DNA from 4 places in the Paenibacillus sp. VMFN-D1 genome. Region 1 is predicted to be linked to each of the others. Evidence: riboswitches for the same ligand, from Rfam matches in the RefSeq annotation. Region 1 holds a riboswitch; each other region holds the start of a gene.

The links. A riboswitch is a leader RNA that binds a small molecule or an ion and turns the genes downstream of it on or off. The one in region 1 is predicted to bind cyclic di-AMP.
Region 2: another riboswitch for cyclic di-AMP. It lies ahead of C7820_RS32075 (resuscitation-promoting factor); the one in region 1 lies ahead of C7820_RS07290 (APC family permease).
Region 3: another riboswitch for cyclic di-AMP. It lies ahead of C7820_RS04435 (3D domain-containing protein); the one in region 1 lies ahead of C7820_RS07290 (APC family permease).
Region 4: another riboswitch for cyclic di-AMP. It lies ahead of C7820_RS29775 (TrkH family potassium uptake protein); the one in region 1 lies ahead of C7820_RS07290 (APC family permease).

What each region holds. Positions count from the first base shown of each region.
Region 1 is NZ_QRDU01000001.1:1,544,352-1,551,726, forward strand. Features, by position in the region: gene C7820_RS07290 (APC family permease) at 274-2,097, opposite strand; cyclic di-AMP (ydaO/yuaA leader) riboswitch at 2,232-2,395, opposite strand; gene C7820_RS07295 (phosphotransferase enzyme family protein) at 2,617-3,648, opposite strand; gene C7820_RS07300 (hypothetical protein) at 3,791-4,120, opposite strand; gene C7820_RS07305 (PrsW family glutamic-type intramembrane protease) at 4,122-6,293, opposite strand; gene C7820_RS07310 (hypothetical protein) at 6,517-6,840, opposite strand.
Region 2 is NZ_QRDU01000009.1:45,155-52,529, forward strand. Features, by position in the region: gene ispE (4-(cytidine 5'-diphospho)-2-C-methyl-D-erythritol kinase) at 1-815, opposite strand, end outside; gene C7820_RS32050 (small, acid-soluble spore protein, alpha/beta type) at 1,175-1,354, opposite strand; gene veg (biofilm formation stimulator Veg) at 1,489-1,764, opposite strand; gene yabG (sporulation peptidase YabG) at 2,002-2,901, opposite strand; gene rsmA (16S rRNA (adenine(1518)-N(6)/adenine(1519)-N(6))-dimethyltransferase RsmA) at 2,958-3,848, opposite strand; gene rnmV (ribonuclease M5) at 3,845-4,399, opposite strand; gene C7820_RS32075 (resuscitation-promoting factor) at 4,626-5,795, opposite strand; cyclic di-AMP (ydaO/yuaA leader) riboswitch at 6,066-6,292, opposite strand; gene C7820_RS32080 (TatD family hydrolase) at 6,498-7,268, opposite strand; gene C7820_RS32085 (HD domain-containing protein) at 7,327-7,375, opposite strand, start outside.
Region 3 is NZ_QRDU01000001.1:927,112-934,486, reverse strand. Features, by position in the region: gene C7820_RS04455 (DUF350 domain-containing protein) at 1-387, opposite strand, end outside; gene C7820_RS04450 (PspA/IM30 family protein) at 498-1,166, opposite strand; gene C7820_RS04445 (NADH:flavin oxidoreductase/NADH oxidase) at 1,411-2,433, opposite strand; gene C7820_RS04440 (polysaccharide deacetylase family protein) at 2,705-3,547, shown strand; gene C7820_RS04435 (3D domain-containing protein) at 3,620-4,279, opposite strand; cyclic di-AMP (ydaO/yuaA leader) riboswitch at 4,283-4,435, opposite strand; gene C7820_RS04430 (amino acid ABC transporter ATP-binding protein) at 4,674-5,396, opposite strand; gene C7820_RS04425 (amino acid ABC transporter permease) at 5,383-6,042, opposite strand; gene C7820_RS04420 (transporter substrate-binding domain-containing protein) at 6,212-7,021, opposite strand.
Region 4 is NZ_QRDU01000006.1:245,144-252,518, forward strand. Features, by position in the region: gene C7820_RS29770 (CPBP family intramembrane glutamic endopeptidase) at 1-1,111, opposite strand, end outside; cyclic di-AMP (ydaO/yuaA leader) riboswitch at 1,370-1,516, shown strand; gene C7820_RS29775 (TrkH family potassium uptake protein) at 1,584-2,924, shown strand; gene C7820_RS29780 (potassium channel family protein) at 3,012-3,683, shown strand; gene C7820_RS29785 (cation:proton antiporter) at 3,703-4,965, shown strand; gene C7820_RS29790 (LysR family transcriptional regulator) at 5,036-5,938, opposite strand; gene C7820_RS29795 (succinate dehydrogenase cytochrome b558 subunit) at 6,290-6,958, shown strand; gene sdhA (succinate dehydrogenase flavoprotein subunit) at 6,974-7,375, shown strand, end outside.

The sequences.
Region 1 (7,375 bases):
CTGCTCCACTCCTGTTGCTGTTCTAGGTACGATGATTAGACGCGAGTGACATACCGTTTGTTGCGTTATTGCCTCGACTCCAGACACATCATGAAAAAATGCATTCCCTGCTCTGCAGGAAATAAGCCCTTACTCATAAGCCATTACGCTCAAGCCATTATTCCCACGGGATTACTCTTTCCCTTCATATATATCCGCTGCATTTACGCAAAAAAAAGACCGCCGGCACAGATGCCGGGGCCTGATTACGAATGGTTTGAACCATCTGAATCGCTATTTTTTTAAATGATACGGTACCGTCGTCACAACAACATCTTTGCGGAATAAAAGATAAGTCCGAATCATCAAGCTCGTCTGGTTGTGCAGCAGATTGTGCCAGCTCCGCTTGGGAATAAACTGCGGAATGATCACCGTGACCTGGTAGTTGGATTCGCTGGCTTTCCGGTGCACCGTATCGATAAATTTACTAAGCGGATGAATGATGCTCCGGTACGGAGAATGCAGCGTCACAAGGCGCACGTCGGGCCGCCATTTTTGCCATTTTTCCTCAAACCGGTTCTCTTCTTCCCGTTCAAACGGAATATATACCGCAATGATCTGATCCGCCGCCAGTGACTTCGCATAATTCAGGGAATGCTCCACGACATGCGTAATGCCCGAAACGGGGAGAATGATCACGTTGCCTTCAATCGGTACCGCCGGCTCACATGTCGACAGCCGCAGCTGCTCGCCAACCGCTTCATAATGCTTCTTGATCCGGTGGAACAGATACACAATCAGCGGCAAAAAGATCAGTACCGGCCAGATCTGCGCAAACTTGGTTGCGAAGAACATCACCGACACCGTGAAGCTGATCAGCGCGCCGATCGTATTGATCACGAGCTTCGTCACCCAACCCTGCGGTTTTTCCCGAATCCACTTGACGATCATCCCCGTTTGCGAGAGCGTGAAAGGGATAAATACCCCTACCGCATACAGTGGGATCAAATGTTCCGTCTGTCCGTGGAAGGCGACGATCAGCACGATGGACAGTAGCCCAAGGATGATGATTCCGTTCGAATATCCCAAACGGTCACCGCGGACAGTAAACATCCGGGGAATAAACCGGTCTTTGGCTAAATTGACCGCCAGCAGCGGAAACGCCGAATATCCGGTATTGGCCGCCAGGATCAAGATCAGTGCCGTCGTGCCCTGGATGAAAAAGTACATAAAATTCCGTCCGAACGTCTGATTGGCAATCTGAGAAACGACCGTCTCCTGGGGATTTGGGGATATGCCCAAATAATAAGCAAGAAATACGATGCCCGAGAAGAGTACAGCCAGCAGAATCCCCATTGCCATCAAGGTTTTGGCCGCATTGTTCGGGGCCGGGTCCTTGAAGTTCGGGATGGCGTTCGAGATCGCTTCGACCCCGGTCAGGGCGGAGCTGCCCGAAGCAAAAGCTTTTAAGAGTAGGAACAGGCTGATCCCCGCTACCGGCGTCCCGACCGGCGTATGCAAATGCGGTGAAACGTGACCGGTCACGATGTTGTACATACCGACGCCGATCAAAATGAACAGCGCGAAGGCGAACAGATACACCGGATAAGCCAGGATGGAGGCTGACTCGGTGACGCCCCGCAAATTCAGCAGCGTAATGAGGATGACGAAGGTGACGGCAATCCCCACCGTATGCTCATGCAGCGCCGGAAACGCCGAAGTCAGTGCGTCCGTGCCCGCCGAAACGCTGACCGCAACAGTCAGAATGTAATCTATCAGCAGCGATCCGCCGGCCACAAGCCCGGGGTAGATTCCCAGATTCTGTTTGGAGACAACGTAAGCGCCGCCGCCATGCGGATAAGCGAAGATGATCTGCCGGTAGGATAAAATGAGTGCAGCCAGCAAAATCAATACGCCGATTCCGATCGGTATCGAATACCAGAACGCCGCCGTGCTGACCGTGACCAGAACCAGCAAAATTTGCTCCGGCCCATACGCTACGGACGACAGCGCATCGGAGGATAGAATGGCCAACGCTTTTTTCTTGTTCAGTTTTTGTTCTCCCAATTCGGTAGACTTCAGCGGCCGTCCAATCAGAAGTCTTTTCAATGCTGCCATAAATGTTTGTCACCGCCAGTGTTAGAGTTGAAATGCTCATGATGTACCCGTTAGACACGTGCTCAACCCTTTTTGGGCACAACAAAAAAAGCCGCAGGAAAGCTGGACCTTCCCGTGACTTTACGCGCACGACAAATCCCTCTTTCATCACGCTTACGAGGTTAGCTGACGGATTCGGGACCGAAAGTATCCCTACACTCAATAAATGAACATCAAGTGATTCACCCCTGGGACGAAGGCTTAACTTCCTCCCTTTGGTTCCCCCGCTCCTGACTTCAGAATTCAGCGATCAAGGAGTATTACGTTTCAGGTTCATTACGTTTCAGGTTCACAAGTTCACGATTACGAATTGAATCTTACTCCTTCCGGATGCCTGCTGTAAAGAAGCAAACGGTTTGAGATACGTATGAAAAAAATCAAAAGAACTCCATGTCAACGCTTACAATGGCGGCAATCTATTAATTTCTGGCTGTAGCTGTGCATATCGCTTGTTTACGCTATTAAATTCATATCGGGCTTCTAAATATTTCGATCCGCCGCATTCCTCAGCGAAGCCTCTACGGTATCCAGTCGGTTCAAGCAGTGATGCCGGACCATTTCGAGGTCGTTATCCAGCTGATCCGGCTCCAGGTCGCGATGCAAAATATTCATGCACCAATGGGTCAGGTTTCTCAAATGATGGCGGTATGCATAATAACGCAGCAAATCCAGGTTCAGCTCCATCCGTTGTCCTAGTTCTTGCTCATACCCTGTGAGAAAATGACCCAGTCCGTCCCCGGTATACCCCACGATATCCAGCTCTGGTGGCGCAAGCATGGCCGCTTCCCAGTCCAGGACGACCAACCGGCCGTCCGCGGTCTCCATCAGATTCCCTCCCCACAGATCACCGTGACAGAGCACATTGGGAGCCGGGTCAAGCACGAGCCGTTCACGAACCCCTGTTATCTGGTGCAGCAGCTCGGTTATGTGCGTTTGCTGAGGGATAACAAGCTCACGCAGCAGCTGGCTTGCGGGACTTGCACCGGGCTGAAGATGCTCAAGCTGCTCCAGGCATTGGATCAAATGTTCGGAGAAGGAGACATCATACGTTTCACTCGAAAGGCCAGATGTGGCAGTAAAGGGAGTCAACTGCCGAATCCGCGCCGCCAGCCGTCCAATACGCTCCAAATTATGCTTGGAAAAAGGATAAGCTTCAGCCCAGGTCTCCCCATCGATAAATTGAAACAGCAGCGCTGTGCAATCGGAGAGGGAAAGCAGGAAAGCACCGCTTAAGGTTCGAAACGGACAGGGCAGCTCCACAAAGCGGCCGGTCTGATGCAATTCCCACATAAACGGCACATAACGGCTGCACCGAAGAATGCCTTGGCGGTGGCTGTCATTGCTATGGTCAAACAGTTTCATATAGTATCGCTTCCCGTTTTCTCCCTCCACCCGGTAAGAATAGGCCGAATCTCCATAAGGGATAAAAATAAGCCTCCGGGCAGAGATTCCGTAAGCTTCGTTCAATTGATGCATAAAAGCCCCTTCGTCCATTCGATAAGACTGCCTCACTTCGCTCTCCCCTTTCCCTTTTCATCACGTAGCGCGGATTAAAGCAATCAAGCCCGGTGTCTGTGTAACCCGGACTTGATCGCACTCACCTCTTATGAGATTAAACAATCTTTCATTCATTCACCAATGTTAACCGGCAATATTAACCGATGTAGACAACCGCTCCGCTGCGCCTGTACGCTTTCGGCAGTTCCGTCTCGAGCAGCTCGAGCCTGCGTAACATGTGGTCGAGGTCGTCCCCATGCATGTGGCTTCGCGCCCATTCTTTAAGCTGGGACACTTCGCCCAAGACAGCCGGGATGTCCTCGGACTCCACGTCCGTACCGTCCTGGAAAAGTGCGACCCACTGCAAGTTCAACTCTTCCACCGCCGGCACCCAATATTTCTGGAAAAAGGATTCCGTCGCCACCGGCAGCATATAGGACCGTTCAAATTCGTCTTCCGGGTCCACAATAATGGCGCTGATTGACATGTTATTTCACCCCAAATCGAATGTTGAATGTGTAATCCGGAAACTCCTGGCGAAGCTTATTCAAACTGTTCTCCGCGGCCGCCCGCAGAGCCGGTGAATCCCCGTCCAGCTGAAACTCGAAATGCCGGATTCCTTTGATTTGCTCCAGCGTCGGAATCTCCGTCGTTCCGTCAGGCGTTGTTCGCGTCCCAACCGCCTTCTGCATCAGGTTGTTGATCCGCACCTTGGTTTTCTGGTACAACTGCTTATCCGTAAATTGCTGCGGCGTCTGCTGCGGCTTGCCCGTTTTTGGATGGATGCGGTCGAGCCCTTGCGCCGACTTGGCTTCATAGAAGATGCCCTTCTCCAGATCGACGCCGTCAAACTCCCCAAGCGCTCCGTTCTTGGCATCGTGGAGCTCTACCCCGCGGTACTTCGCTTTGCTCCAATGCACGTAATCATCTGCATCGTTCTTCGGCGGCTGTTCCTCGGGTTCCTTCTCTTTCTTTGGCGGTGGATCCTCCCCATCCGGTTTATGCGGCTTCTTGGGCAGGTCGGGTTCCGGCTTCGGCTCCTTTCGCCGTTTAAGCAGCTTCTCCAGCCAATCCTTCAGCCTGCTGCCGCCCTTTTTACCGAAACGTTCGGCCAGCCTGCCGAACGGAACACGGCTCAGCGCAAGCGCAAGCAGCGTAGAGATCGCATTCTCGGGTGTGAGCAGTCTTTTCGGATCGCGGATATCCTTGGCGATTTCGTGGCCGCTCGCCGGTATGCTCGCCGCCGTTAAGGCAATACCGAGCGCCGGCCAGAAGCTGACGAACATTAACGACAGAGCGAATGCTCCGAGCACGATGGCGCTTTTTTCCCAGAAACCGAGGCGGTCCCACCAGTTCTGCAGCGAATCGAACATGCATGAGAAGCAAGCCGGATCGGCGGGATGGACGTGCGCCTGGAAATAAGCGGCGAAGCCCGCCAGCCCAGTGACCACCAGCAGGACCGCGGTTACACCGGCGGCGGCTCGGAAGTGCTTCAGCATCCTCGTCTGCAGGTCACCCTGCAGCGCGGCGGCTTCCTGATTGCCGTATAGGAGCGAGAAGCCCAGCTCCCTGCGTTCCCGGGTCCAGGACATGACGCTCGCCAGCCGTTCCCTGCGGGTCAAGAGAGACTCCAGCATATACCACAGCTCTGACACCGGGTTGATCCAACCTTCGCCTTCCATTCTCGGCAGCCGGCTTTTCACCCGATTCAACGAGACGTAATCCAGGACGAGCCCAATTGCGAGCATCAGGAGGAACACGCCTTTCGTCCGGTATCCGCTCCCCGTCAAGTCGCTGATTTTCATAAACCAGTCCGGCAGTGAGCCCTGACCGTTATAAGCTGCGTGATCGATGATCGACCAGACGAGCAGCAGTGCAGGCAGGGCGAAAATGGCGTCGCTCAGCCGCTTGCGCAAACGCACGGCCAAACCGAGCCCTAAGGTTATCATGCCGGTGTGCACAGGATGACTGACGGACATGATGGTCGGAAAGATGCTTTCTTCAAATCGGCCGGGGAACAGGGTCCAAAAATCCCAATGGATCGTCTCTCCTCCAAGCATCGTCACACTGTAGCCGTACGTCCGCCCGATGATACCGGAGTTCAGCCAGCGTCGCGTCAGCTCTTCCATCAATTGAAAGCCCACGCCCGCCCCGGCTCCGGCCAGCGTATAATCGGCAAGGCTCATGGAAGAGGCGCGCCGTGAAAAGAGCAGAAACAGACCGAGCGGCAGCAGCTTCCACACTTCCTCGAAGATCGGGGTCAAGACGGCCTGGGACCAGGTGTCCCTCGTATCCCCACCAAACAGGCCGTGAGCCGCGAGCAGCGTCAGCGCCGTGACCGGGATGACGAGAAAGATGCCAAGCAGCATAAACATGCCCGCCTGCTTCCAGGTAAATGTTTTGCTCCGGCAAAGAAACCAAAACTGCAGCATGACATAAAAAGACCATAAATACTGGACGAGCATCGTGCGTGAATCCCGGTACAGGAACAGGCCCAGGATAAAAAACAAAAGGGATATCCAGCACCATATCGTATATAAGGTTTTGAGCCAGGGGAGACGCCGGAGCGTTTCCTGCACCCACCGATACACCCCTTCGGCGATATCCCTGATTCCGTTTCGGATGTTCCAGATCGTATCCGTTTCAATCTCCTCCTTCATGGCATCACCCTGATTCTGAGGGGCTGTCGTGACAAGAGCTGTGAAGATATAAGATCCGCTTCCTCCCCAATATACCTTATATTCGTCTTGGGTTGGGCAGTGAATATGGGGATGTAAACCAAAACTGGACCATTTTCCCCCTCCAAGGGGACTAAGGTCAGCCGAAAAGCCGCCGCTAACCGGCGCGAGTGGTGCATAGCTCCTATAATCAATCCGCCCCAGTTCACTCGTTTCTGAAGATCTGCAGGACCGTGTCCGAAATAACCTGCTCCGGGACGTCCCCGTGCAGCGTATACAGAAAATCATCCTTCACGAAACGATACACCACTTTCTCCGTTTGGTCATCGCGAAGCTCCTTCGTGGATGGAACGGCTTTCTGGTGTGACAGAACCGGATAAGGGGACGGACTTCGCAGCCGGGTGACGGACAAGCGTAATCCATTCGGGTAACGGATTCGAATCTCTGGTTCCATAAATTTATCGTCATACACCTGGACCGAGCGAATCTGATCTTCATCAGGAAAACGAAGCTCGCTTCGAAGAAGCACCCTCGCCTCCTGCAACGTACTTGAGCGCAGGTTTCGGTCCAAAAAAAGGCCTGCACTCAAAATCACCAGTACGACCAAGGCTGTAACAGACATTGCACTGATCAGTATAAAAAGAAGCCGTCTGCTTTCCTTTTCCAACTTCCTGCTCCTTCCCGCTACGGCTTGAATATACGTGTGTTTATATTAACGACGTGAGTATACGGGCAAGAGTTACGGGGTTTGACCCGATGCGAAATAGAAATTTTACATTGTTGGACGCGGATACTCCCGAAGGATCAGTTAAGTAGGATTTCAACTTGTTATTAACCTGTTTATGCGGGGCAAGACTCTGCCGGGTCATAGCGGGGATGAACATTTATTAATGATGTTTATAGTTAACGTAATTTAATAAAAATGGTAACATCCTCTTTTTCCTTTAACATCGTGCCTATGAAACCGAAAAGCACGCTCCCCACAGCGGGAATCGTGCTTTTTAAGGGTGGTTGGGTAATTAATTCATGCCATTAATCATTGGGTGTCCGTCCCTTAAGTCCGA
Region 2 (7,375 bases), on a different contig from region 1:
CCACGCAGCCCGTTATAGATCCGTGCCACCTTCGATTCCTTGTACACCAGGCCGAATACGGTCGGCCCGCTGCCTGACATCAAAGCCCCGTCCGCGCCGAGACGCAGCATCCCTTCCTTCAGCTGCTGCACTTCGGGATACAGCCTCAGCGTCACATCCTCCAGCACGTTCCCCAGGCGGCTGCATACGCCATGAAAGTCTCCCGCTTCGATCGCGCCGATCATGCCTTGAGCCGACGGATGCTCCTTGACCTGCGCCGCTCTGAACTTGCCGTAGACCTCCGCGGTCGACACATTAATCGGCGGTTTGGCCAAAATCACCCAGCACTGCAGCGGATTCGCCACAGGCGTCAGCCTTTCACCCCGCCCGGTCGCCAGTGCGGTACCTCCAGTCACGCAGAACGGAACATCCGATCCGAGCTCCGCACCCAGCTTCTGCAGCTCCTCTACCGGAATGTTCAGATTCCACAGCCGGTTCAGACCACGCAGGGTGGCGGCGGCGTCACTGCTTCCTCCCGCCAGACCTGCTGCCACGGGGATCTTCTTATCCAGATGGATATGCACCCCGCTCTTGACGTCATACCGGTCCTTAATCAGCCTTGCGGCCTGAAACGCCAAGTTCTTCTCATCCAGCGGTATGTATCCCGCCTGGCTTGAAATAATAATCGTATCCCGGGGCAAAGCCGACATCTCCAGCCGGTCCGCCAGGTCGACCATCGTCATAACCATTTCGACCTCATGGTACCCGTCTGGCCGTTTATGTAATACATCCAGCATCAAATTGATTTTGGCCGGTGCTTTTTCGTAAATTTTCAAGGCGTTCACCCACCCTCAAGATTCCCTCTATCTGGATTGACACAAGCCGCTTCGAATCCTTGGGATCAATCCGAAATCTGGAATGAACCTCAAGCATTTTTCTCTTGGGCTCAATCCAGAGATCTGGAATGAACCTCAAGCTTTTTTTCTCTTGAGTTCAATCCAGAGATCTGGAATGAACCTCAAACATTTTTCTCTTGAGTTCAATCCAGAAATCTGCAACTTCAGATCATTATATCAAACTGAACCAGTCAAGTCATTTTCCGTTTACAGACAAAGGGCGGGAGCGGACACAGCCTTGAATTCAAAAACGGAGAACCTCCCGCTTGGGAGGCCTCCGCCGGCATTGCTGGTGTGAATCAGGATTTACGTGCGGCGGCCTGTTCGGCAAGCTGGATCGCTCTTTTTACCATGTTGCCCGCATCCTTGGCCTTAATACCTCCCCAGCCTTCCTGCTGGACAGTTTCGTAAAATCCCAAATCCTTAGCCAACTCATTCTTCAGCTCATCCGACATGACACTGCGGCGTCTGCGGCTCATGAACATCCTCCTTTGGTTCCATCGGAATTAGGCTGCTGCCATAAGTATTATCCCGCTCCCGGCCGCTCCTCATTCCATATCCCCCTGCCAACTAAAAACAGCCCTCCATCAGGAAGGCTGTTTTGTCATTAAAGTTACGCTTTCTCCAACTCGATCCGGGTGCCGGTATTATCATCGCAAATAATAACCTCCACGGATTCCGTAAGAATATCGGCATAGCTGTATGAAACACGTTTAAAGGTTTGATGCTCTTGATCCAATTTCACAATAAAAACAGATGGGTACGTTTCTTCCAAAACACCAGTACGCTCGACGGTCTTGCGACGACCACCGTTAGCCCGAAGCGAAATCTTCTGACCCACGTGAGCTTCGAGATTGCGTTTGATTTCCAACAGCGTATTTTTAGCCATTGTCGACGACCACCTCTTTCCTTGTCCATTATAACTCGAAAAGATGGTTTTGTCAAATCAAAACAATAATTATATCAGCATCAATTTTAAGTTGTCAACGAATTTTTTTGCGGAAACCCAGCTCATTTCTGCTTACACCCGGATAACAACAAAAAACCGCAATCCGCCGGCAGATTACGGTTCCTGCATTTCGTTATGCTGTCAGGTCAAGTGCTTTTCATGGCATTTCCGGACATGTTAAATGGCCGACGGCGTCACCTTAAGCTTGGTTAAGTCGTTAAGCCGGGGCAGGCCGATGCGGTAGCTCCCGCGGGTTTCAATGCCCCCGACGCCCTGCGTGCCGCTGATCGTATTGTGAAGCACATCCGTCATATTGATCGTATCTCTAACCGATGTAAACGACGCCTTGGCGGCAACATATACCGGATCCAGGGCATGAATCAAGATGCGCCCCGGGGAGCTGGCAAAGTTGGCTCCGGCCTGCAGCAGCGCCTCAAAGTGCGACTGGCATGCGCCGGCGATAATCGTCATCTGATCGTAATGGCGCTCAAACTGGCGCGCCACCTGAATCGCCCTGACGAAGTTTTGCGAGTTTTTATAGCTGTTCAAGCTGTACAAATCATGATTTTGGCGATGCTTCAGTACGCCGTCATGGCCCGTGATCACCACAATATCCGGCCGGACCCGAGGCAGCAGCCGGTACAGGGCGTCCGCCATCCCCGCCTCATTCACATAATGGCCCTCGGCCGGAACCCGAAGCTGCTCATACAGACTCAGGCTCTTTTTCAAATAATTCGGATCTCCATCCAGATGAAGCACCTTCCCGGGGACTTCGAAATAAGCCGGCTCAGCTGTTCCCCATTCCCCGCTTCCGCTCAAGGTGGCCTGATTCCGCTGGGTCTGCTCCTGACGGTGACGTTTCAGTAAACTGAGCGACTCGTTTGCTCTAATATTTGCTTTCTCGGTTTTTTCGCTTACCGGCGCATAAGGGACCCTTACCAGATCATCGAGCGGCGAATCCGCCAGAAGTCTGAACTCCGTTCCCTTAATCACCGCTTCGTCCCTGCGCAAATCCTCGACGCGGAACGCGATATCGCCGCCGTAGGATCTGCGCACGACCAGGTCTCCAATATTCATGAACATCACCCCTACCCCATGGTATGGGCGAATCCCCCTATTGGTTCATCTTTTGTTTAATTTAAGCCGATGCCTTCCTTCCGCAGCAGGTTGCTAAGCACGGCATATTCCTCAATGCTGAGCGTCTCGCCGCGGCGGGACGGGTCGATTCCCGCTGCCTGCAGCAGCTGATCCAGGCGCTCCCGTCCCTCTGTGGGGAAGAAGCGGCTCTTCAGATTGTTCGATATCGTCTTCCGCCGCTGAGCGAACGATGCTTGTACCACCTCGAAGAAATGCCGCTCATCGTCCACCGCAACCGGCGGCTGTTCCCGCACGGCCAGACGGATCACTGCCGATTCAACGTTCGGCTGCGGAATGAATACCGTTTTCGGCACGATACACACCAGCTCCGGCACGCTGTAATACTGCACGGCAATGCTCAGGCTGCCGTAATCCTTCGTGCCCGGCCGGGCGGCCATCCGGTCCGCCACCTCCTTCTGGATCATCACGACGATGTTCTCCAGCGGGAGCCGCTCCTCCAGCAGCTTCATCAAGATCGGCGTCGTCACATAGTACGGAAGGTTGGCCACGACGCTAACTTTGGATACATCGGCAAAATTGCTCTTAAACAGCGCAGCGAGGTCCGTCTTCAGTACATCCCCATGATGTACTTTTACGCCAGGGTATGGGGCGAGAACCTCCTCGAGGATCGGAATCAGCCTCTGGTCGATCTCAACCGCCGTGACGGCCCCTGCCTGCTGGGCCAGCTTTTCGGTCAGGGCGCCGATGCCGGGACCGATCTCCAGGGCACCCTTGGTGGAATCAAGTCCGGCCGCATCCACGATTTTATTTAAAATATTTTGGTCGATCAAAAAATTTTGCCCCAAGCTCTTCTTGAATGAAAAGCCGTGGCGCTGGATGATTTCTTTGGTTCGCCTAGGTGTGGCGATGTCGTCCATGCCGTTCACGTTGTCCGGCCTCCTTCATCTTCAATACGGGCAAGCGCATCCGCGAATTCTTCGCGAGATATTTGAAATATGGCGAGTCGCTTATAAAATTGCTTGCCGTTGCAGTAGCCGATACCGAGGAGGTTGCCCATCGCCATCCGCCGGGCGGCGGCATCCGGGTGCACCATCAACCCCGCCTCCATCAGGTCCTCCATGTCGATCTGGCTTTCCGCCCCCTCATAAGAGGTGTGAACCCGCTCCAAAGCTCTGCGGATCGCCGCAGGCGAGGCGTTCTCCACACCGATATCCCCCTTGCGGGTAGCATCGGCCTCCGGGATAAACGCATGCTTGCAGCCGGGCACCTTGGCCGTAATGATTTTGCGGATTCTTTCGCCGGCGTGGTCCGGGTCCGTCAGCACAATGACCCCCCGCCGTTCCTGAGCCAGCGCGATCCGCTGGAGTATACGCGCATTGATGGCGGAGCCGCCCGTCTCGATCGTATCGGCATCCACCGCCCGCTTCACGGCCACGGTATCATCCCGGCCTTCCACCACAATGACTTCTTTAATCATGATTCATGTCTTCCTTTCGAGTACATTATACCCGTCAATGCCGCCGGACAGCCAAGTCCCTGCAAGTGGGCATAAACCATGATGCCTGTTCAGGTACTTTGCGGGGTCCCGGTATAGACAAACTGCTGTAAATTAACAACAAAAAGAAGAGGAATGCTCCTCTTCTTTAGCATGACATTTTCATGATCATAATACTATAACATTAGAATGGCAAAGTAAAACGAAATTAGTTCAGCTCCGGTTTGACCGGACCAATCACGTACACCTTAAGGCCGGATTTACGGCCAAAGTTGCGTGCTTGCTGGACGGAATCGTAGTATATATCGATTTTATTTCCCTTAATGGCTCCGCCCGTGTCTTCCGCACGACGGAAGCCAATGCCTTCAATGTAAACCCACCATCCCAAAGGAATGACGCTTGGATCAACCGCAATCGTGCGGCCTTCCGCGACGCGTGTTCCTGTGGCGGTGCGTGTGCCGACTCCGGACTCGCCAGACGAATAAGCGGTCATGGATACTTTGATCAGCTTCTTGTAGGAAAAGTCAACGCCGGCCTTGCTGACCCGGTTGTTACTGCTGCTGCTGACCTTCTTCACCTTGGCAGGGGTAGAAGAAGCTTTGGCAACGGCTGTTTTGACTTCGGTCACTACGGGAACAGGCTTTTTCTTCGTGCCGACGGCAATGACCTTATCCTTGGTCACCGTCTGCACTTTTTTGCCCACCATCTTCATGGACACCAGCTTGCCGTCTTTGTACTTCTTCTCAATGTACTGCACCATGACGCCAGGAGATCCCTGCTGAATCACCCGCGACTCGCCTTTGTAAATGCTGGGGTCGGAGGTTTTTACCACCCGGAAGGGGAGGGATTCATGACGCTGTACCACCTGTTTGTTCATCCGGACGATCCGGATGTCCGTGTTGGTGGAGACCGCCGTTTCGACAGCCGGCGTGACAATGTCCGTTTCCTTGACTTTGACGCCGGTTTCTTTCAGCACGTCGCCGACCGTTTTGGCCGTTGTATACAAATGCTTCGTTGCACCATCAGCCGTCACCTTCACAGGACTCGCGCGGTCGATCACGACCTTGTCGCCGTCGGATATAGCCCCGCTCAGCGGCATCGATATTTGGTCCTCGGGTTTCAGACTGATTTCCTGCTCATCCAGCATTTCTTGAAGTAAAGATGTATTGGTCTGTACAGATTTCATTTGACCGTCTACTACCAAATAAACTTGTTTTCGCGATTGACTGTACACGAGTAGCAAGATCATCAGGGTAACCGCGATTGAAACGATAGCTGCAGTGGAGATCTGGCGCAAATTCTCATGCTTCCATCGCAATGCGTAAGACATGCTGGAGATTTTTGAATCATGGGTCTTCTCTGGTTGGAAAACGCCCACTTTCTCGATCCTCCTTCATAGCCTCGCCGTCTAGAGTTATGCATGATTGTATTTGACGCGACTATACTCAATTTTTTACAAGAACCCACAGAAAGCATGCGTTCTTGCACCATGAACCAATCTCTCCATCATGATTTGTCACCTCCTGTTATACAACAGTATGATGACTGCCTCTCCTTTATTCAAAACAAAAGAAGCCGATAGAAAAGAGCTTACGAGGACTCTTTCGTGGCTTCCGGATGTCTGAATATCGGAATTGTCATGCACGAGGGTACCTCTCTTTATCCGCTTACGGGGTTAGCTGTCGGGTTCGGGCGAAAGAGAGCCGCCCTATTCGCGTCCTTACGCTCATGGCGTAAAGCCGTTCAATTCACCCCAGAGACCCAAGAAAGAAATCAAATACGTTTGCGAGCATGGGACCGCTTCCGGTCTGTCATGACCCGCTCCAGTATTGGTTCCCCCGTTCTCCCATGCGGGAGACTCAGCGAGACTGGTTCATGAAAGCTGCGAAGGTAAGACCTTAACGACAGCTCAATGATTCACTGAAAAGATGATATCCTGTTTTGATGCATGTTGTAAAGCGGTAATCAACCACGTTTATTTGAAAAAGTGGTTAAAAAAATGTAATATTCGGCGTTTTGTTTGTTAAAATTCTTTAATCATTCGCTCATGCTCATTTTTTCGGCTGTTTTTCTCCCGATTTCACACAATTCCAAATCGTTCCAGCCCATTTTGGGTGGTAATCTGGGCAATTTCCTCCAGGTCAACCCCCTTAATCTGGGCTGCAGCTTCAGCGACCAGACGGACGTTTGCCGACTCGTTTCTCTTCCCTCGGAAGGGGTGCGGCGTGAGATAAGGAGAGTCGGTTTCGATGAGCAGCCTGTCCATCGGAACCTGAGCCAGGACCTCTTTGGGGACTCTGGCATTCTTGAACGTAATAGGTCCGCCAAACGAAAGATGGAAGCCCATATTCAGGCACAGCTTCGCCGTTTCCCAGCTCCCCGAGAACGAATGCATGACGCCGCCGACCTCGCCGGCCTTCTCTTCCCGTAATATTTTCACAATATCCTCATGGGCGTCCCGGTTATGTATAACAATTGGCATGTTAAGCTCTCGGGCCAGTCCAATTTGCTGGCGGAGGACCCGGTGCTGCACGTCCTTCGGCGAGGTGTCCCAGTAGTAATCCAGTCCAATTTCACCGATGGCCACCACCTTGGGATGACTGCATAAGGATGCAATCCACTCCAGATCGCCTTCCTGCATAAAAACGGCGTCCTGCGGATGCCAGCCTATGGCCGCATATATAAAATCATACGTTTCCACCAGCTTCATCGTCGATGGAATCGTCTCCCGGTTAAAACCAACGTTGATCATCCGGGTTACACCGGCTTGTACGGCATTGTCAATGACCCGCTCCCGGTCCTCGTCGAATTGTTGCGCATCCAGATGGGTGTGCGTGTCGAACAGTTCCATGAATTTGAACTCCTTTCTTGTCGGTAACCCTTATTCCTTTTCGTACGGTATTTTGTCATTAAAGCTTGAAAATGCGGGAAATCGAAGGAGAAAGATCGGTTATCGCC
Region 3 (7,375 bases), 620 kb from region 1:
GATGAGGGCGCCCACCAAATGGATCGTACCGGCAAACAGGCCGTAACCCACTTTGCCCTGCTGTGTACCTGTATCCAGGTCAAGCTTTGCCCACCATCTCATCAAGACGCGCACGATCGCTTCCAGCACGAGTAAGATCAAGAAGGAGACGATCGATACGACAAGCGCTTCCAGCAGGTTATTCGAAGTCCGAATCGAAACGGACAGAATGTAACCCTGGGACAGCAGCTTGATGACCAGGCGCGAGGTGACCGCCATGTTGCCCGCCTTCACTTCTTCAAAATCTTTGTACTTGGTAAACAGCGAATCCACAAACATCAAAATAAAGAGCAGGATCGCCCCGGAACCTGTCCATACCAGAATCCCTTTAATGATATTAAAATCCATCCACCTTAGCCTCCACATCTTCTCAACGTCTCACTCATACATAATAAAAGCGAAGGAGAAATATGACAAATGTTCCCCTTCGCTATTCATCATACCCGGTTTATGGCAGATTATTTGTTCTCGTACTGCTTCAAGAGCGCTGCCAGCTCATCTTCAACTTCTTTGTCCTTACCGAGCTGTTCGAACTCGTCGTCGAGCGATTTGCCTTTGGCGGACATTTCGTTGCTGGCTTCGGCTTGCGCCTCCATCTGCAGCATCTTCTCTTCCATCCGCTTCATGCCGTTCGTCGCAGAATGGGTGCTGAAACCGTTCATCGCCTTGTTGATTTCGGTTTGCGCTTTGGCCGCATTATAGCGGGCTACCAGCGTCTCTCTTTTGTTCTTCATTTCGGTGAGCTGCTTGCGCATTTCCTCAAGCTTAGCACGGAGATTGTCGGCGGAAGCCTTGTTCTGGTCGTAGCTTGCTTTGTATTCGTTCATTTTCTGCTCAGCCGATTTTTTCTCTTCCAGCGCACGGCGGGCCAGCTCAACGTTCTGTGCCTGGGCTGCGGTGTGTGCCTGCTGGGTACGCTTCTCAACGAGCGCCTGCTGCTCTTCGTACAACTGCTTGAATTTTTTCTCGATGGCGATTTGAGCGGCTACAGCCTTCTCCGCGTCTTCCAAATCTTCGGTCATATCACGGATGTATTGGTCCGTCATCTTGATCGGGTCTTCTGCCTTATCGATAATCGCATTAATATTGGACATTGTTAAATCGCGCAGTCTTTTGAAAATAGCCATGGTTTCTTGTTCCTCCTGAAAGGTTAATGTGTTCTTCTTGATACTCTTTTACGCAGCAGTTTTAGGACCGTTTCAAAAATCGCCAAAATTTTTTTCGGCTTTGTTCATCTTCCATAATATAGCAGCAACGAGCCTTCATTCAAGGCTATGTTTACCGTTTAAAAAAACGCGGGAGCGATCCAACCGATCTGACTCCAGCGTTTTGTTATGAATGTTTGATTAGCTTCATTTCCGCAATGCCTCGTTAAAAAGCGCGCAAGTACTGTTTCGGGATCTTCTGTTCTCCGTTCAGCTCTTGAGCCGCATGGAGCGCCCAGTAAGGATCCTTCAGCATGCCTCTGCCGACTGCGACCAGATCCGCCTTTCCTTCCAGCACCACCTGCTGCGCTTCCTCGTAATTTTCCAAGCGGCCGACAGCAATTACCGGCACATCCAGCTTTGCCTTCATTTGCTCCGCCAATTCCACCTGGTACCCCGAGCCGGCCTTCGGTCCGCCGTTCGATCCGATATGACCTTCACCGCCGGAGGAAATATGGAATACGTCTACACCCGCATCCCGGTATCGTCGGCAGATTTCCGCGCAGTAATCGACGTCATAACCGCCGTCCACGTACTCCTTGGCTGACACTCTCATCAGAACAGGCATGTCTTCAGGGACCGCCTTCTTGACGGCTTTCACGACTTCTTCTCCGAACAAAGCCAGGTCTTTTCCATACGCGTCGTCTCTTCGGTTGGTCAGCGGTGAATGGAACTGATGGATTAAATAGCCGTGAGCACCGTGTATTTCCACCGTATCAAAGCCGGCTTCCACAGCGCGCCGGGCCGCTTCCCCATAGGCGGTAACCAGACTCTGGACCTCTTCGGTGGACAAAGCTCTCGGAATTTTATATTTTTCGTCAAAACGGATAGCCGATGGGGCTACAGGCGGGTTCGCGTCTTCCGCCTTGCGGCCGGCATGGCCCAGCTGGATGCCGATCCTTGCGCCATAGGCGTGCACTTCGTCGACGATTTTGCGGTAAGCAGGGATCTGCCCGTCATCCCATATTCCCGTATCCCGGTTCGTAATCCGTCCGTCCGGGTGAACCCCCGTCATCTCTACGATAATCAATCCGGCACCGCCGACTGCGCGGGATACATAATGGACATAATGCCAATTGTTAGGGATCCCGTCCTCAGCCTGTACCGAATATTGGCACATCGGAGGCATAACAATCCGGTTTTTCAGAGATAATCCTTTAAGTACATAAGGTGTAAATAGATCTGCCATTGCTTCGTGTCTCCTTTATGTTGTATGTGATTAAGCCTATATGACAACAGGGTTATATGATTGCAGCGCCGCCGCTCATTGTCCATACCTCGCGGTTACGGCCAATGTGCAGCGACCGTAATCCATCAGTTCTATTATACACGCTTTGCCGAACGATATGAAAATGTGGCCCAGCATCTGATTTAAAGCAACATAATTGCATCAACTTATGGACATAACAAGGATAATCATGTTTTCGCTGTTTGTCCGCGGTGGAAAGGAGTCGAGACGGATGAAAAAGAAGCTGTTATGCGTATTGCTGTCTTCCCTGCTGATCTTGTTGTTGATCTGTCCTTGGCAGTCCGGGCGGCCGGCAGCCGCCGCTCAAGGCGGTGAACCCCCGGAACATCCGTCAGGTTCCGAACCTGCACGGGAAACCAGCAGCCGGGAGGCGAAAGAAAAGCGGAAGGAACAGCAGATCCTTACGCTCGGCCAGTTGATCAAAAAATATCCCGAAACGTTCAAAATTCACGGTCCGCGCGTCAAAGAGGTGGCCCTAACCTTTGATGACGTGCCGGATCCCAGGTTTACTCCTCAGATCCTGGATGTGCTCAAAGCCCATCATATTAAAGCCACCTTTTTTGTGATGGGCAGCCGGGCGAAGAAGCATCCCGAGCTGGTCGAGCGCATCGTCCGTGAAGGACATGTGATCGGAAACCACTCTTATAATCATCCCGTGTTTCACAAATTGGAGATGGACGAATATGTAGCCGAGATTAAGCGGACGGAGAACACGCTCTACGGCATCGTCGGCTATAAGCCCAAGCTGATCAGGCCCCCTTATGGAGACATCACGGAACGCCAACTACGCTGGGCCAAGCAGCAGGGCTACAAAATCGTAAACTGGAACGTCGATTCGCTGGATTGGAAAGGAATCGGCAAGGAAGCGGTCAAGCGCAACGTGCTGTCCACCGTTGGGCAAGGCTCGATCATTCTTCAGCATGCGGGAGGCGGAACCACATCCAATCTCAGCGGTACGATCGATGCCCTTCCGGACATTATTCGGACCTTGAAAAATAAAGGCTATTCATTCGTCACGCTGCCGAGGTTACTTCACGTTCCAAAAGACAAGTAACGCGCTGAGCGTACAAAAAAACCGGCTTGAGTACAAAAGCCGGTTTTTCCGTGTTGTTATGAATAGCATTGACTATTTAATGAAGTACAGCTCAACGTCCTGGAATCCGAAGGCACTGACGCTTTCCGGGCTGCCCGGCACGAAAATGTCGATGCGTTTCCCCTTAATCGCGCTGCCGGTATCCTTAGCTGTCGCTACGAAGGCTTTCTTCGGAAGGCCCGGGAAGCTGTGACCGGTAACGAGCACTTTCGTTCCCAATGGAATAACGGACGGGTCAACCGCGATCGTGCCCAGCTTCAGCGGGTTGCCGAAGTAATCCACTGCGCCCCACTTGCCGTTTTCGCTAGCTGCGGAAGAATATGCCGTGGCTCGGACGTCCAGCGTTTTGGAGTAATCGAAGGTTTTACCCCATGCTTCCACGACTTTGTCATTGCCGTTGACGTTCAGGGAAGCAGCCGTGATGATGGAGCCGCTGTCCTCTGCGGCAAATGCCTTGGCTGTGCTTGCTCCGGGAACGTTTAATTTCAGGCCCGGATAAATATTGGTTGCTTGTACATTCGGATTTGCATTCATCAGTTGATTCAAATTAACGCCATATTGTTTAGATAGTGTATAGAAGGTGTCTCCATCCTTCGCTACATGGACCGAGTCCGCAAACGTGGGTACCGACTGTACCGCCAGAGAAATGCCGATGATGGCTGCAAGTGTCTTGATTCCTTTAAATCTTTTCATGGTTCCTCCTTAAGTCGTGATGCCTGCGAAGTTAGCTGTCGGATTCGGATTGAGGAGACAACCCTACGCCCTGTTGGTGCGATTCACCCCAAGCGTACTATGTACACAAATTACATCCCCCGCACTTTACCTTAAAAGTTTCGGCTCAACAAATATATCACAATTTTGTAACCAGTGCTCATGAAAATGTTACCAATCCAAAACCTTTGAATGATCAGGCTTTATTTAGAGTTGTTAGCTGACTTAAGCAAGGGAGCAACGGCTCAATTCCTTTCAAAAAAGTTACAACTTCTTCATTCATTTTAACGATTTATTCATAAAAAGGTACAAAAAAAGCCCTGGATGAGTAATATTCTCGTCCAGGGCTTTATCATTTGTAGATGCAGGCTCTTGGTCAAAGGACCTTGCTCAGAAAATCTTTCGTGCGGCTGTTTTGCGGGTTACCGAACACTTCTGCAGGCGTCCCTTGCTCGACGATTTGTCCGCCGTCCATAAAGACGATCCGGTCGCCGACTTCCCGGGCAAACCCCATTTCATGGGTTACGATGACCATCGTCATGCCGCCCTCCGCGAGCTTCTTCATGACCTCCAGCACTTCGCCGACCATTTCAGGGTCCAGCGCCGAAGTCGGCTCGTCAAAGAGCATGACGTGGGGCTGCATGGCCAGCGCCCGCGCGATGGCGATCCGCTGCTTCTGTCCGCCTGACAGCTGGGAAGGATACGCATCCTTCTTGTCGGATAATCCGACCGTGCGCAGCAGGTCAAGGGCAATCCGTTCCGCCTCGGCCGGCGGCTGCTTTTTCACCTTAACCGGCGCCAGCATGAGGTTCTGCAGCACCGATTTATGCGGGAACAGGTTAAAATGCTGGAACACCATGCCCATTTTTTCGCGTGTGGCATTGATGTTATGGCGTTTGTCCGTAATCGGCTCGCCTTCAAACGTGATCTGTCCCCCTGTCGGGGTTTCGAGCAGATTCAAACAGCGGAGAAAGGTACTTTTTCCCGAGCCGCTGGGGCCGATCACGACGACGACCTCGCCTTTGGCGATGTCGATGTCGATCCCTTTCAGAATCTCCAGCTTGCCGAACGATTTGCGCAAATCTTTAACGCTGATCATCGGTATTCAGCCTCCTTTCAAATGCCCCCAGCAGCTTGGACAAGGTAAACGTCATAATGAAGTAGATGGCTGCAATGACCAGCAGCGGACTGAGGTAATCATACGTAATCCCTTGGATAGCCCCCGACTGGTACATCAAGTCGGTGACGCCGATAAACGATACGATGGATGATTCCTTGATAATCGTAATAAACTCATTGCCAATGGCCGGCAGCACGCTTTTTACAGCTTGGGGCAGCACGATGTACCGCATCGTCATGCTGCGCGGCATTCCGAGGGAACGGGCCGCTTCCGACTGCCCCCGGTCCACCCCCTGGATTCCGGCACGGAACACTTCCGCAAGGTACGCGGAGCTGTTAATGGACAGCGTAATTGCACCGGACTCGATTGGCGTAAATTTGACCCCGAAGGCCACGAGGCCGTAGTGAATAATAAACAGCTGAACAACCATCGGGGTACCGCGGAGAACTTCCACCCATACCGAACCGATCAGCTTCGGCAGCCACAAGCGGGACATCCGCAGCAAGGATATAATAATGCCCAGCACGAAGCCGCAGATGACGCCGATGGCCGCCAGGAGCAGTGTATACTGGATACCTGTCGCAAAATACGTCCGGTATTCCCAAAAAACGGAGAATATATTCATAAAGACCCAAGAACCTCCTTTGTCATCATACCTGCCTGTCCCATCCTTTCCCTGTATACAACAGATCGCGACATTTTTGAAACAAGGTACCCATCATTGAACAGAAAAAATAGCGAATTCGCTTCGCTATTTTATCCGACGTATAAAATGAGAACAGACAGCTTAACCTCTATTTCTGTGCAGCCAAATCGCTCGCTTCGGCAACGTACTGCTCAATCTTGTTTTCGGATTTCAGACGGTCCAGCGTTTTGTTGATTTGGTTCACGAGCTCGGTGTTGCCTTTTTTGATCCCGATCGCGTAGCCGTCTTCCTTATAATCAGGAACCGCATCCGCAATTACCAGACCTTTGACGTTCTTGATGTATGCCTCGGCAACCGGCTTCTCCATGATGGAGGCATCCACGCGGCTCGAGTTCAGCTGCAGCACGATGTCGGAAATTTTGCCCAGACCGGTGATCTTCGCGCCCGGAATCGTCTTGGCGATGTCCTCCTGGATGGAACCCTTCTGAATGCCGAGCGAAGCTCCTTCAAGAGCTTTCATCGTGCTGTATTTGTCTTTGTCAGCCTCTCTGACGACAACGGCCTGCTCCGCCTTATAGTAGTTGTTCGAAAAATCGATTTGTTTTTTGCGTTCTTCGTTTGGTGTAAGCCCGGAAATGACAAAATCTACACGGCCGGTGGACAGCTCGCCGAGAAGCGCATCAAAGCTCATGTCCTTGACTTCAAGCTGCGCCCCCATGTCTTTGGCGATTTCCTTGGCGATTTCGATATCGAAGCCGACGATTTGGTCCTTGCCGTTCACCATTTTATGAAATTCGTACGGCGGGAAGTCCGCGCTTGTTCCAAGCACGATCGTCTTGCCGCTGGCCGGCTGTTCGCCCGCTGCCGTGCCGCCCTCAGTCGAAGGTTTGCTTCCGCATCCGGCAAGCAGGGAGCCTGCCAGCAGAATGCATGCCGTTAGAATACCCCATTTTTTCATATCTATCTCTCCTGTCCATTTCAATGATACTTATTGTTGTTCAAAGGCATGATCCGTATCCGGCTCAGCCCGAAAAACCACGGTTCTAATCATACAATAAAAATGCATGATTATGCAATGACATTTTCATACAGTGGTCAATACATTTCAAAATAGCCAGAATAAGGCGGATTACAGCTTTTTAATCCCATTTATTCCTAGTTCTATTGTTTCTTTTAGTCACCTTCACCTCTTTTTCGGAATAAATATGTATTTACCGTTTCAAAGCCCTTCTCCTTCCTCATATCGATGCATAAATCCCTTCAAAAACCTGCACCCTTTGAAAGAAACGCTTCTTATTATTTAATTACACGC
Region 4 (7,375 bases), on a different contig from region 1:
CGTAACGCCCGTATCCTGGCTCTTTGGCGCGGGCCCAGGCGTTGTAACCGGCTTTGCGCCATAGTCCGTCCCCGCCGACCAGGGAGAAATACAGGAGCACCGTCATCGCTATGCTCAGGATCACCTGAATGACCATGGCCACGATCAGCCCGAACTGGGAGAAGCCTTCCGCTTCCAGCACCGGCAGCATGTTATAAGTCGTCAGCAATGAGACAACAAAATAAAACAAGGATAAAAACAGCCCGCGGGCAAAGGATGTGTACCGCCGCGTCAGCGCACTGTAAATGATGGCGAGAATGCCGAGGACGATCGTAAACAGTCCATATCCCAGCATGGTCAGCATTGTGGCGCTATTGGTCTGCTTCTCTACATAAGCCGTATGAGCGGATGGGACCGAAAATCCAGGGAGGAAGGAGTGAAGCTCCCCATCCTCAAAGGCAAACTTGAATTCCAGCTGCGATTCCCCGATGTGCGAGGAGGAGTCGGTATAGATCAATCCGGGCTCATCCTTGCCGCTCGATACTTTCAAGGAGCTTGTGTTGTAGCCCAGCTTCTGCAGCCAGGACGAGGCGATTTCCTCTTTATCCTCCAGCGTCATGTTTCCTTCGACAATTCTCAGTTTCTGCTTGCGCATCGTTTCGTTCGTTTCAGCCATCGCGGCCGCATACTTGGAATACGGAGGCGTGATGGAGAACCCGACCACCTTGCCCGTGTTCATATGTACGTCTACATTGACATATCCCTGATCGCTCGACTCGGGAAGCCGGACCCGGAACACGTCATAAGGATACTTCGGTTCGTATTTCTTGTTATATTCCGTAAGAAGCTTCTCTCTGGATAAATAACCGTAAAGGTCCGATTCCGACTGGTATGTGACAAGCGGCTTATCTGCAATGCCTGTTTGAATATTCAACCGGTCTGAGGCAAACGCTTTGGCGGCTGCTTCCGCCTCCGATTTACTGATGACCTTGGTCGTTTGCCCCTCCAGCGTCTCCGAGCTCGTCTGCGGAAACACTTGTACGAAAAAGAATAAAATAAGGCCGATGACTCCCAAAATGCCCAGCCATTTATAATTGGCCCTGATTTCCAGCGGCTGGTTTAACCGGTCCATGAAATCCCCCCTTGAATGTGATAAAGATACCATTCCCCCCATTACAGTACGGTAAACATAACATAGAAGATTCGCCCAAAACCAGTATACCCTGAAAATAGTGGTGAAAAAACGATGAAAATCAAGGAAAGCCATCGAAAAGAGAAGATAACCGCAGGCCGTGTCCACTTGCATTGCGAATCAGGCTGTTTTCCAACCAATTCATCAGAAAAAGGCCTTTGTGATGTCCCACAATAAAGATTATAATTTTGATGCAAATGAATAAGAACGCCGAATTTCTCATTGAAAACGGGGGAACCATTTTTTTGGGGTGAATTTCGTTGGGCGGTTTTGTCGTCCGCGAATAGGGCAACCTGTGCATGCCCGAATCCGTCAGCTAACCTCGTAGGCGTCGTGCATGCAGGAGCCAAACCGAAAGGCATTGGATTTCCGATGCTTTTTTTCTTTTGACTTTTTTAAAGAGGTGAATGTATTGATTGGTAAATGGAAGTGGTTCCGGCTGGCCCCTCCGCAAATATTAACTCTGGGTTTTGCGGCCATTATTTTGATCGGAGCCATACTGCTCACCTTGCCGATTTCGAACACGACGGGAAAGCCGCTGAGTTTTATTGATGCCTTGTTTACGGCAACCTCGGCGACATGCGTGACCGGTTTGGTTGTCAAAGATACGGGGCTATACTTCAGCACGTTCGGCCAGGTGGTCATCATGCTGCTGATTCAAGTCGGGGGACTCGGCTTTATGACGATGGCCACCCTGGTCGCTCTGGCTTTCAAGCGCCGGATTTCACTTCGGGACCGGCTCCTGCTGCAGGAAGCGATGAATCAAAATACGATGGAAGGCATCGTCCGTCTGATCCGGAAAGTCATATTTTTTTCGTTGGCGATCGAAGGCTGCGGAGCGCTGCTGCTCGCCATCCGGTGGTCGTTCGATATGCCTCTTGGAAAAGCAATCTATTTTGGAATATTTCATGGTGTGTCCATGTTCAATAATGCGGGATTCGACCTGTTCGGCCATTTTAACAGCCTGACGGGATTTGTATACGACCCGCTCGTCAATTTTGTCGTGATGTTTCTGATCGTATCCGGCGGTATCGGTTTTATCGTCATGTCCGACCTGGTAGATTACCGGGTAAACCGGAAGCTGTCACTTCATACGAAAGTGGTATTGTCCATGACCGGCGCCCTGATCGTGATCGGAGCAGTCGTCATCTTTATCTTTGAATTCACGAATCCCAAGACGCTCGGTTCCCTGAACTGGGGTGGCAAAATTCTCGCCTCGCTGTTCCAGTCGGTTACGCCGCGGACGGCCGGGGCGAATACGCTGGACCTGGCAAGTATGCGCCAGGCGTCGCAATTTTTTACGATCATCCTGATGTTTATCGGCGCTTCGCCGGGCTCCACGGGGGGCGGAATCAAGACTACGACGTTCACCATTCTCGTCGGTGCGGTGATTGCGATGATCCGCGGCCGCGACGATATCGTTTTGTACCGTTACCGTTTGGCCCAGGAGCGGATTTTCAAAGCGCTGACCATTACCTTCCTGGCCTTGTTCCTGGTGGTCGGCGTATCCATGGTTCTGTCTACGACAGAAGACAGCAGCTTCTTGATGATCCTGTACGAGACAACTTCGGCTTTCGGCACCGTAGGATTATCGCTCGGGCTGACGCCGCATTTGTCCTTGATCGGGAAAATCCTGATCTGTGTGACGATGTTTGCCGGGCGCCTTGGACCCCTGACCTTTGCCTATGCGCTCGGTCCGAAGAAGGGCAAGGAGCTGTACCGCCATCCCGAAGGCAAAATCATTATCGGGTAACCGTGGCTTGGATGAATCAACGTTTCAATTTTTCAAAGTCATCATATATAAAATCAACATTAAGGGATAAGGAGCATCTGGAGAGAAATGAAAACACAGCAGTTTGTCGTCATCGGTTTGGGGCGGTTCGGCTCAAGCCTGGCCATGGAGCTTATGGATTTGGGTTACGAGGTGCTTGGGGTGGATATTAATGAAGAAGTGGTCAATGATATGAGCGAGCATTTGACTCACGCCGTAGTGGCGGATGCAACCGATGAGGAGGTTCTTAAATCGCTGGGAATCCGTAACTTTGACTGCGGGATCGTGGCGATCGGGGACGATATCCAGATGAGCATCCTTGCCGCAATCCTGCTGAAGGAGCTCGGCGTTCAGACCGTGGTGGCGAAGGCCATCTCCATGCTGCACGGCAAAGCCTTGTCCAAACTGGGCGTGGACCGGGTGATCTTCCCGGAGCGGGATATGGGCATCCGGGTGGCGCATCAGCTCGTGACGCCGAATTTGCTGGATTACATTGAGCTGTCCAAAGAATACAGCATCGTGGAGATGACCGTACCGCAATGCCTGAACGGAAAGACGCTCAGCGAAGTCAATACGAGAGCCCGGTACGGTTGCAGCATCGTCGCACTTCATCGTCCTGAGGGAATCATCGTTGCGCCGACGGCGATGGACCAGCTGCATGCGGGGGATATCATGGTCATTATCGGCTCTAACAGCAATATCGACCGCTTCGAGAGCGAAGCGGTGAACGTCAAATCGTAAATCTGGAAGTGAGACAGACATGGAATCCCCGACGACCGAAATCATTCATCACATTTTAATACTGCTGCTGTTTATCATTGCCGTCGGCATGCTGTCCGGAAGACTGGCCTCCTGGCTCAGGCTTCCCGACGTTGCTGTGTTTATCGTGGCAGGCATGCTGCTTGGGCAGGGGCTGCATCTGATCAACGAGGCAAGCAGCTCGCTGATCAACCAGCTGATCCTCTCCGTCGGCTCGGCGCTCATTCTGTTTGACGGCGGCCGGAACCTGAAGCTGAGCGGGCTGCGGAAGGTATGGATCACACTCTCCATGCTGAGCGTTCCCGGCGTCATCGTCACGACCTTGATCGTCGGAACGGCCGTGCATTACCTGTTCGGGCTGGACTGGCTTTTTGCCTTCCTGGCCGCCGCCGTCATTGCCTCGACCGACCCCGCTTCGATCATTCCTGTGTTCAAGCAGGTAAAGATCAAGGAAAGGGTCCGGGAGACGGTGGAGAGCGAGTCTGCCTTCAACGACGCGACCGGCTCGATTCTGACCTTTGCGCTGCTGGCCGCGGTGACGGGCAGCGGTTCCTTACATATCGGGACGATGACCTGGGATTTCGTAAAAACCGCCGTCGGCGGCGTTCTCGTCGGCGCTGTCGTATCTATGATTCTTACGTATCTCGTTGCCCATTTCCGGCTTGGCGTTCTGAAAGACTACACGACGATCACGATGATCGTCGTCGCACTTTCTTCTTATTTAATAGGAGACCTGATTCATGTCAGCGGATTTATGGCGACCTTCGTGGCCGGGCTGATCTGGGGGAACGCGGATACGTTCGGGCTGTCAATGGACGATAAGCTGGAGGAGACCGCATCGTTTGCGGACAATACGAGCGTCATGATGCGGATGCTGATTTTCATCCTGCTCGGCAGCCAGGTCAACTTCCGGGTGCTTGGCGATTACTTCTGGCCAAGCCTGGCGGCGGTCCTGGTGCTGATGGTCATCGCCCGGCCCATCACGATTCTGCTCTGCGCACTGCCCGACCGCAAGGTCAAATGGTCCTGGCGTGAGCTGCTGTTCATGATGTGGGTCCGGGAGACCGGGGTCATTCCCGCCGCCCTTTCGGGCATGATCGCCGGCATGGGCGTAGCCCACGCCGATGTTATCTCGGCCGTGACGTTCATGGCGATCATGCTGACGATTCTGCTGCAGGCCAGCACCACGGGACTTGTCGCCCGCAAGCTGGGCCTTGAGGTCAAGGCGGAGCCGGCGGCTTCCAGGCCCATGGGGAAGAAATAGCCTGTAACATGATCCGAGCCGTCAGGAGCGGGGGAATCCCGTCTTGACGGCTCTTGATATGCGGCGCCCGTTACTCATCCCGGGTGCGGCCGAAAATCTTTTTCGTTTCTTCGATCCAGCGGCGCGCCCCGGCGCTCAGTCCCCCGTTTTCGGAGTAGACAAGCGAGGTGGTGCGCCGCGTTTCCTGCAGATCGGGAATATGAAGAATCGCCAGGTCGTTGTCGTCCAGCAGCTGACTGCGCAAATACGACTTGGGCAGCAGTGCCGCCGCCCTGCAGGCGGGCAGAAGCCGGACGATCGCTTCAAATGAATCCATTTCCATCCGGATGTCCGGAACGACGCCGGCCCGGTGGAACAATTCGTCTGTCAATTTCCGGTACCACGTTCCGGTTGAGAAAATAATCATCGGCAGGCCGTGAAGCATATCCATGCTCACGTTATCCTGGCCGCACAGCCTGTGATTGCGGGGAAGCACCAGCTCCAGGTGGTCGTCGAACAGCGGCGTGCAGCGCAGGCCGGGCTCTTCGATGGAAGAGGCGACGATGCCTGCGTCCAGCTTCTTGTCGCGGACGGCCGACACGATTTCGTGCGTTTTCCCGGTGACCAGCTTCAGCTCAGCGGAAGGGTGCTTCTCCATAAACGCGTTCACCAAAGGCGGCAGCGTCGTCTGAAGCGTGGTCAGGCTGGCTCCGAGCGTCACCGAAATTTGATCGTCCCCTTTGTACTTGGCGATCATCTGCATGAACTTCTGCTGCTGCTGCCGCTGCTCCAGGGCAAAGGTATAGGCCGACTGGCCGAAGGCCGTCAGTTCAAGGCGCTTGCCGCGGCGGTTGAACAGCTGCACGCCGAGCTCGTCCTCCAGCTTGGTAATTTTACGCGAGAGGGCGGGCTGGGACAAATTCAGCAGCTTCGAGGCCTTGTTCAGGCTCGACTGCTCCACCACCGTGGCGAATACATCCAGATCTTCAAACATGTCATTCATCTCCATGAAACTTTTGGACTGGGGCTGCTTGGGGTAAGATGGTTATAGGTGCGGTCTGTCTTCTGTGAAGTTACATCGACAATTGATTGGCTTTAGATATAAGAACGAATAGGCTACGGAGACAGAGCTTCCTTATATCGCAATAAAAACTTCCGCTAAACGCAGGTCTTATGCATTTACATTATAACGTTTAATAATTATATTGCAATTCCATTATAAGAAAAAAAAGAGTAACATGAAAAGTGCCACAAGTTGTTCACAGGTTAGAAAAAGGGTGGCAGAATGATGTCGAATAATGAATTATGAAAACGTTGTACTATGAAGAAAGGGGCACGTCAATTTATGAAAGGTTACTATGCCAGAAAGCTTCATTCGCTTCTTGGGGTCATTCCGCTCGCCTTGTTTTTCATCGAGCATGCCCTGACGAATTTTGGCGCATTTGAAGGAGGTCCTGAGCGGTTTAACGCTGGCGTCAAATTGCTGAACGACCTTCCGCTCATTTTCGTGCTGGAGTGGGTGCTGATTTATCTCCCGCTGATCTACCACGGCGTGTATGGGCTGTATATCGCGTATCAGGCGAAACCGAATAACGGACACTTCAATTATGAGCGCAACTGGCGTTATTTGCTGCAGCGGATTACCGGTGTCATTACGTTCGTATACATCATCTGGCACGTATTCGAAACCCGGTTCCAGATCACTCTCGGCAACGTGACCCACGAAGGGCTAGGCTCCCTTATGCATGATATCGTGACACAGCCGGTATTTTTCATCCTCTATCTGATCGGCGTCGTATCCGCGTCCTTCCACTTTGCGAACGGACTCTGGTCGTTCCTGGTCGCATGGGGAATCACGGTCGGGCCGCGCGCACAGCGGGTATCCTCGTATGTGTGCATGACGCTGTTCGTCTTGGTAGCACTGCTGTTTATTTTGTCCCTGGTCGCCTTCCGCAGAGCGGAATTCCAGGAAGCTTCGGTATGGATTGATACCGTGAAGTCAGTTTTAAGTTAAGGAGAGTGAGCAGGCATGGCAACATCTAATATTATTATCGTGGGCGGCGGTCTGGCAGGTCTGATGGCCACCATCAAGGCAGCGGAAGCAGGCGTCCATGTTCACTTGTTTTCTTTGGTTCCGGTCAAAAGATCGCACTCCGTGTGCGCGCAGGGCGGCATCAACGGTGCCGTCAATACGAAGGGCGAGGGCGACTCGCCATGGGTTCACTTCGACGATACCGTGTACGGCGGGGACTTCCTGGCCAACCAGCCGCCGGTCAAAGCGATGTGCGAGGCGGCGCCTGGCATCATCCACTTGATGGACCGGATGGGGGTTATGTTCAACCGTACGCCGGAAGGACTGCTTGATTTCCGCCGTTTCGGGGGAACGAAGCATCACCGTACGGCGTTTGCCGGCGCAACGACCGGACAGCAG